Luteibacter rhizovicinus DSM 16549: one gene and its partner. The protein of the gene in region 1 binds, or shares a complex with, the protein of each later gene. Links are inferred from orthologs where the notes say so. Each region holds a gene or a part of one and is shown on either strand. Other genes may lie near its edges.

The links. The genes of interacting proteins can lie anywhere in the genome.
Region 2: the proteins of BJI69_RS05905 (region 1) and dapF are in contact, whole or in part, in a solved structure (PDB 5YGU), measured with the Escherichia coli proteins. The link is inferred for Luteibacter rhizovicinus DSM 16549 from one-to-one orthologs.

Annotation. Positions count from the first base shown.
Region 1 is NZ_CP017480.1:1,280,492-1,284,436, forward strand. Bases 811-3,647 are described here. They hold BJI69_RS05905 (RNA pyrophosphohydrolase), read left to right. Parts: upstream 811-1,876; coding sequence 1,877-2,419; downstream 2,420-3,647. Other genes in these bases: BJI69_RS23005 (LuxR family transcriptional regulator), read left to right, coding at 981-1,598; BJI69_RS05910 ((2Fe-2S)-binding protein), read left to right, coding at 2,494-2,697; bfr (bacterioferritin), read left to right, coding at 2,804-3,283; BJI69_RS05920 (DUF6776 family protein), read left to right, coding at 3,506-3,647. Also shown: BJI69_RS05885 (phasin family protein), read right to left, coding at 5-331; 6-carboxytetrahydropterin synthase QueD, read right to left, coding at 419-781; more of BJI69_RS05920, read left to right, coding at 3,648-3,945. UniProt on the Escherichia coli protein: Master regulator of 5'-end-dependent mRNA decay.
Region 2 is NZ_CP017480.1:1,635,142-1,639,062, forward strand. Bases 674-3,486 are described here. They hold dapF (diaminopimelate epimerase), read right to left. Parts: upstream 2,589-3,486; coding sequence 1,758-2,588; downstream 674-1,757. Other genes in these bases: BJI69_RS07430 (tyrosine recombinase XerC), read right to left, coding at 674-1,025; BJI69_RS07435 (DUF484 family protein), read right to left, coding at 1,022-1,708; lptM (LPS translocon maturation chaperone LptM), read right to left, coding at 2,594-2,809; BJI69_RS07450 (GNAT family N-acetyltransferase), read right to left, coding at 2,853-3,323. Outside these bases: more of BJI69_RS07430, read right to left, coding at 147-673; BJI69_RS07455 (RimK family protein), read left to right, coding at 3,567-3,921. UniProt on the Escherichia coli protein: Involved in the succinylase branch of the L-lysine biosynthesis and in the biosynthesis of the pentapeptide incorporated in the peptidoglycan moiety. Catalyzes the stereoinversion of LL-2,6-diaminopimelate (L,L-DAP) to meso-diaminopimelate (meso-DAP).

The DNA.
Region 1 (3,945 bases):
TAGGTCAGGCCCGGGCGGGCTGACCTGCCAGTGCGCCGAGAGACGTTGCCGTCTCTACGGCCACATCGAACATGTCGCCGGCGGCGGAGGCTGCGCGTTGCACGCCTTCACGCTGCAGATCCCCGCCACGCGCCATCAGCACGCGCACCGAGGCCTCATCCGTAGCCGACATGGCGTCCGCCATCAGGCCGCTCGCAGCGCGAGCATGGCCCTCGAGTGCCTGGAGGTGCAGATCGGCGACACGCTCCATGCCGCGCCAGGCCAGCGCCTGCGCGGCGGTAGCCTGTTCGACGAAACGGGCGAAATCGGCATAACCGCTTGCGTGTGACATCGATACGACCGTTGGGGAACGGGGAGGTGCGGGAGTGTAGACCCGTCTGCTGCAACGCGGCAACCGCGAATTCCTGCGTAGGCAGCTTTAGACCATGTCGGCGGAGAACTCGGCACCCGAGGTGCAGGTTTCATGGACGACGACCCGGGCCAGGCCAGGCACGTCGACACGAAGGCGCTCGAAGATCCAGCGCGCCAGGTTTTCGCTGGTGGGATTGTCCAGGCCGTCGATGTCGTTGAGGTAATGGTGATCGAGGCGATCGTAGAGCGGCTGGAAGCGCGCCTTGAGGTCGCCAAAGTCCATGACCCAGCCGAACACGGGATCGATGGGACCCTCTACGTGCAACTCCACGCGGAACGAATGCCCGTGCAGACGCGAGCATTTATGCCCTTCGGGCACATTCGGCAGCCGATGGGCCGCCTCGATATGGAACGTCTTGAAGATGCGCATCGGTTCGGGTCGCGAGAAGTGACCGTCTATTCTAACGTACAGTCACGTCGACGATTTCCGCCCATAGGCCTTCACGACCGGGTTCGCACTTTTACGGATGACGCGGACGATCCGGGCCGCTTTCATGGGATAAGCATTACGCTCAAAACGACACGCGCGGAGCCGGGGGCTCCGCAAGCCACATTTACCGGGAGGCTTCATGGGCCTTGGACGTGGTTTGCCCGACAGTGCGCCCCTGTGCGGACTGGCCGAGGAAGTACTTGCTGCCCTGCCCTGGCCCTGCGCCGTGTGGCAGCGCGACAGTGGGCGCGTGGTGATGATCAACGGCGCCTTCCTGAGCGAGTTCGGCATCGGTCGAGGCCGTGCCGGCCCGACATGGATCGACAACCACCTCGAGCCCGTCGGCGACACGGGAGACGTCATCTTCCGTGACAGGCAGGCCCCGGCGCGGCGCTTCCGGATGACGCGACAGGCCATCGACGCGAAGTCCGGTGCCTTTGAAGCCGTCTTCCTGATGCCGCTGGCCGACGACGAGCCGACCGCCGATGAGCCGGCGGCAAGCCCGCTGGCCTCGCTGCGTCCCGATGTCGGACTGACGCGACGCGAGTCCCAGGTGCTCGACGGAATCATGAACGGCAAGCTCAACAAGGTCATCGCAGGCGAGCTCAACATCAGCCCGAAGACCGTCGAACTGCACCGGGCCAATTTGATGGCCAAACTACGGGTGCATAACGTGATCGAGCTGGCGCGGGCCGTGCTGGATAACCCACCACGCGTCGACGATGTGGCCGAAACGGAGTCCCTGCGGGCGATCTGACGCCCGGAAAGCGAGCAAGAAAAAAGCCGCACCCTGGGGGGCGCGGCTTCTTCTTTTTCTGGTGGCTAGAGGCGGGCTCGAACCGCCGACCTCAGCATTATGAGTGCCGCGCTCTGACCAGCTGAGCTACCTAGCCGTGGAACCTGGTCGTTCGTGAGACGGGCTCACGAAGGCCGGGCAGTTTAATCGGGGCGAGCCCTCCGTTCAAGTAGCGCCTTGTACACGCTTCTCGCGGTGTGGTTGAATCGGGCGTATCGCGGCACGTTCGCGGAGGGCGGATGATCGACGCTGATGGCTATCGACCGAATGTGGGGATCGTTCTCCTCAATGGGGACGGCCGCCTGTTCTGGGCGCGTCGGGTGAACCGTGACGGCTGGCAGTTTCCGCAGGGAGGCATGCGCAGCGACGAGACCCCCCTGGAGGCGATGTACCGCGAGCTGGAGGAAGAAACCGGCCTGCACGCCCACCACGTCGAAGTGCTGGCCGAGACCCGGGGCTGGCTGCGCTACCGCCTGCCCAGCCGTTTTGTCCGCCACCACCAGCGCCCTACCTGCATCGGCCAGAAGCAGGTCTGGTTCCTGCTCCGGCTGACCGGCAGCGAGGACGCCCTGAAGCTCGATGCCTGCGAAAAGCCCGAGTTCGACTCCTGGCGCTGGGTGGATTTCTGGTACCCGGCCAATCATGTGGTGAACTTCAAGCGTCAGGTCTATGAGCGGGCCCTGCGCCAGTTCGCCCCGACGGTCGAGGTCACCTGCTCGGTCACGGTGGGCACCTGCCCCCAGCAAGCCGAGGCCTTGCGCCTGGCCCAGGGCGGCGAGTAGTCAGACCTGCCCTCGGGCCGCCTTCACATCTGTGTAGTTGACAATCGTTCGCATTCGTATTCGAATGCGCACCCATGTACATCTGCATGTGCAATGCCGTCACCGATCACGCCATCCGCCGCGCCGCGGCCGAGGGCGTGGAGTCGTTTGCCCAGCTCCAGGCCCGCACGGGTTGCTCGGATTGCTGCGGCGCCTGCGAACCGGAAGCCCGCCAGTGCCTGCGTGACGCCGTCGAGCAGACCCGGTCGGTCCTGACCTTCCTGCCGACACCCGCCTGAGCGCATTCGTAGCGTTTTCGCGGACGCGAACCGTCTTCATTCTCGTTTCGTCATGCCCTTTCGGCGCGACGTATAGTCGTGCCCTGAACAGTCAGGGAGACCCCTCATGAAGGGCGACGCAAAGGTCATCGAATTTCTCAACAAGGTGCTCTACAACGAGCTCGCCGCGATCAACCAGTACTTCCTGCATTACAGGATGTTCAAGGACTGGGGCTACAACGAACTCGCCAAACACGAGTACGAAGAGTCGATCGAGGAGATGAAGCACGCGGACAAGCTGATCGAGCGGATTCTCTTCCTCGACGGCCTGCCGAACCTTCAGCACCTGGGCAAGCTGCGCATCGGTGAGAACGTGGTCGAAGCCCTGCAGGGCGACCTCGATCTGGAGATGATCGCGACCAAGGACCTGCGTGAGGCGATCGCCTACAGCGAAGGCATCCACGATTTCGTCAGCCGCGACCTGTTCAAGTTCATCCTTGGCCAGGAAGAAGAGCACATCGACTGGCTCGAAACGCAGTTCAGCCTGATCTCGGACATCGGTCCGGAGCGGTACATGCTGAGCAAGGTGGGGAAGCTGTCGGATTGAGGTCCGCCTTTATCGACTGAAGAAAAAAGCCGCCGCGAGGCGGCTTTTTTTGTGGTGGTCGCGAGATTCTTTCGCCGATGAATCGACTCCCACATAGTGCGGCTGGTCCCAGTTTGGGGGGCTGTCGGTTGACCCTGGAGGGAGGGGCGGGCTATACCATCCGGCCTTCACGCCTCCTCCACGGAATCGCCCATGGCTTCCCGGCACCCGCCACGATTCGTCGTGCGCACCCTCGCCGACACGGTTCGCGAGGGCCGCAAGCGGGCGCTGCTGCTCGGCCTGTGGGCAGCCAGCCTGGTCGTCGTCGGACTCTTTGTCTGGATGCTGACCAGCCATGGGCCGGCCGCTGTCACCTCCCGGACGGGCGCTCGCGCGCTCGGCGAGGAAAACGAGGATTTGCGCCAACAGGTAGCCAACCTCCAGCGCGCCGACCAGGTCGCCGGCATCGCCGCAAAGGAACTCAAGCGAAACCTGGCCGAGCGCGACGAGGAAATCAGCGGCCTGCGCACCGACCTCGCGTTCTATTCGCGCCTCGTCGGCGGCAATGGCCAGCGCGACGGGCTGAAAGTCCAGGGTGCCCGCACCGAGCCGGTCAAGGGATCGCCCAACGCCTGGAACGTCGTGATCACGCTCACCCAGAACGCGCGGCGCGGCGAGGTGCT
Region 2 (3,921 bases), 350 kb from region 1 along the record:
TGCGCCGCGGGTCTATTTGTTATTCGCCGATGAATCGGCTCCCACCGAGCCGGCTTTGTAGTCGGGGGTGGGGCCAGGAACCTTGGGGGCGCTGCTGCGCAGCGGGTTTATTCATTATTCGCCGATGAATCGGCTCCCACATGTACCTATTTTCGCTTCGCTCTTGGATGCGAAGCATCATAGACCTTGGCCAGGTGCTGGAAATCGAGGTGGGTGTAAATCTGGGTCGTGGCGATGTCGGCGTGGCCGAGCAGTTCCTGCACCGAGCGCAAGTCGCCGGAGGACTCCAGCATGTGGCTGGCGAAGGTATGCCTGAGCATGTGGGGATGTACCCGCTTGGTCTGGCCGCTGGATAGCTTGGCCAGCCGCATCTGCACCGCACGGGCGCTGATCGGTGCCCCGCCGCGGCCCTTGAACACGGGCTGCTCCGGTCCCGCGCCGCCTAGCGCGGCGAGTGCCTTCAGGGCCGTGATGGCGAAGCGGCCGACCGGCAGGATGCGCGTCTTGCTGCCTTTGCCGAGCACGCGCACCTGACCGTCTTCCAGGTCGAGGTCGCCCCAGTGCAGGCCGGTGAGCTCGGACAGACGCAGGCCACTGGAATAGAACAGTTCCATCATCGCGGAGTCCCGCGGCGCCAGCGTCCCGCCGAGCGTGGTCTCGACCAGCTCCTTGGCCTCATCGGCGTCCAGCACCTGCGGCAGCTTGCGGCGCACCTTCGGCCCACGCACCGCCGCGGCCGGGTCGTGGGCCAGCTGGCCCTCCCGGGTGAGGTAACGGAACAGGGTGCGACAGGCCGAAAGCAGGCGCTGGATGCTGTTGGGCTGCAGGCCGCCTCGATGTTCGCGGGCGATCATTCCGCGTAGACGATCCGGACTGAGCGCATCGAAGCTCGCCAGTCCGTCGGCTTCCATGAAGCGGAGCAGCTTTTCCAGGTCGCGGCGATACGCCGCCAGCGTGTGGACCGACGGCGCACGTTCGGCAGCGAAGTGCCGAAGGAAGGCCTCGACGGCCTCGCGTGGACTCACGCCGCCTTCCGTGCCCGTTCGATTGCCGAGCCGACCGTGGTCGAAATCATGTCCAGGAACAGGGTGCCCATACCCGGATGGAAGCGGTCGGCGTCGGCGCTGCCGATCGCCAACAAGGCGTCGGGACCCACGCGCATCAGGGCCGCCGAACGGACATCCGGGGCTTCGTTGCCGAACAGACGGTGCAGCTTGTCCGGTGCGAGTCGGCCGGCAACGGGGTCGGCGTGCTCGAGAAACGAAGTGAACTCGGGCAAGCCCGAGCTGCCGCGCGGCTCGCGAAGCAGCCACGGCTCGTCGGGCAGGCCGGCAAGGTCGCCAAAGAAGACCAGGCGAATCCGCTCGGACTGGAAATCCTCGGTGAGGCGGCGGACCACGCTGCGCACGGTCTCTTCGATGTCCTTCGCGCTGAGCAAGGCCAGCATCAGCCCGTGGACACGGCGCATCAGCTTCTCGTTGTCCCCGGCGATCGAGGCGAGTTCCTTCAGCCGTGTCTCGAGCTCCGCATTCTTCTCACGCAGGCCGCGCAACTGGTGCACGGCGAGCGACGCCGCCGGGCCGTTGCTGCTTGGCAGGGTGAGCGCGTTGGCGAGCTCGGGGTAGTCGGCGAGGAAATCCGGGTGTCGCCGCAGGTAGGACGCCACGGTGGCTGGCTTGATGTCGCCGTCGATCGCGGTGTCGGTCATGGGGTTTGCTTCCTGTTTGTCGTCAGTGTGCCCCGTTCGCACGCGAACGTCACACTTCGCCTTCGAAAACAAAGGCGGCCGGGCCGGTCATCCACAGTGTGTGGCCAGGACCGTGCCATTCGATCGTCAAGGTGCCGCCCGGCAGTTCCACGTTCACCACCGGAGCAGCCATGCCGAGGGACTGGGCCACGGCGGCCGCGGCGCAGGCACCGGTGCCGCAGGCGCGGGTCCAACCGCTGCCGCGTTCATGCACGCGCAGACGGAGCCGGTCAGGCCCCAGGCGTTGAGCGAAGCCGACATTCACGCCGAGCGGGAAGGCCGGATGGGCCGTGAGCGCGGGGCCGAGCAGGTCGATACGTGGATCGGCGAGGTCGTCGTCGAACACGACAGCATGCGGATTGCCCATCGAGACGGCGCCGAAGGTGATCCGTTCGCCGACGACGTCGAGGGTATACGTGGCGGCCAGCGCGGACGCGGCGAATGGCAGCGAGGCCGGATCGAAATCGGGCTCGCCCATGTCGACCACGACGCGGCTCTCGTCGAGGACCCGCACCGTGACCGGGCCGGACGGGCTTTCCAGGCGAACGTCGGTGTCGCGCTCGATCACGCCGTCGCGGTACAGCCAGGCAGCGACGCAGCGAACGCCATTACCGCACTGGCCCGACGGCGAACCGTCCGCATTCCAGATGCCGTAATAGAACTCGCAGGACGGATCGCGTGCCGGCTCGATGCTGATCAGCTGGTCGAAGCCGATGCCGGTGTGGCGATCGGCCAGGGCCGCGATGCGGGCCGCGTTGGGCGTCCGCCCCGCGTCCTCGCGCCAGTCCACGATGACGAAGTCGTTGCCGATCCCATGCATCTTGGTAAAGCGATTGGGCATCGTCGTTACTGGTGAATGACGGAGTTGAACGGGGTGATGGTGCTGCTGGCCTTGGCCGGGCCTTCGACCGTCGAAGCGGTGGCCGGATGCGCCGCCTGCGGGCTGGCTGTCGTGCCGGGGGCCGGCGGCGGAGGCATGAACAAGTCGCCCTTCTGGCCGCAAGCGGAGAGCACGGCGGCAGCGGTAGCGGCGATGGCGAACGGCAGGATCAGTCGGCGCATGGGCGATTCCCCGTAAACGGCGGCCAGTATAGCCCTGCCGTGCTCAGAGCGGCTTTTCGAAGCGCAGGGCATCGGCGCCGTCGGCGTAGTAGCGCGCGTACTCGCCGATGATCCGGTAGCCACGGTGCTCATACAGGCGAATGGCCACGGCATTGTCCTTGCGCACCTCGAGTCGGAGCGCACGGCAGCCGCGCGAGCGCGCCGTCTCTTCCGAAGCCTCGATCAGCGCGGAGCCCACGCCCTTGCCCTGGGCCTGCGGCTTGGCGGCAATGGAATACAGGCGGGCGACCGTGCTGCCCTTACGGAAGAAGACGACCGCGGTGCCGAGGAAGCGGCGACGGTTGGCACTGGCAACGAGCACCAGGGCGCTCTCGCTGTCGAGGTGCTTGCGATACTGGGCACGGCTCAGTCGGTCCTGCGCGAAGCTCGATTCCTCGAGGGCGACCAGATCGTCGAGATCGCTGACCTCGGCGCGACGAACGCGAACCGCGGCGGTTACCGGGGGTGGACGCATGCGCTATGGAAACTCCGGCGCGAGGGGGATGACGGCTGCGGAGCCGGACGGGGAGAATCGGCAAGCGCGGCACTGTAGACCTCGTGCCCGGGCTGATCAATGACTTTTTCATGAACTCGTTTAAACGGGCTTCAGCGCTGGCGCTTGTGCGCCGTGGCGCCGGAGGACCACACTGCGCCACCGACGAAACGAACGGCTCCATGTGGGGTCGCAGTGCAGGTATTCGTCGTCTGTCGAGGTCTCATGAGCCGGCTCGTCATCGTCGTGGAAAAAGCCTCGGACTGGGGCTCCTACTACCCATCCACCGATGTCGTCAGCGCCATGGACTACCTCCGTGAGCCCGTCGGGAGCGACGACGAGCGCACGCACGTCGTCAATCTGTGCCGCAGCTACAAGTACCTGGGCACCGGTTACTACGTGTCCCTGCTGGCCGAAGCGCGCGGGCACAAGGTGATTCCGTCGGTGCGCACGGTGAACGACCTGCGCCGCCGCTCGCTCTACGGCCTGGATATCGACGACCTCAACCAGAAACTCGCCAACTTCCTGCCGGCGGGAGGTCGCGACACCACCGATTTCGGCGTGCTGGTCTACTTCGGCG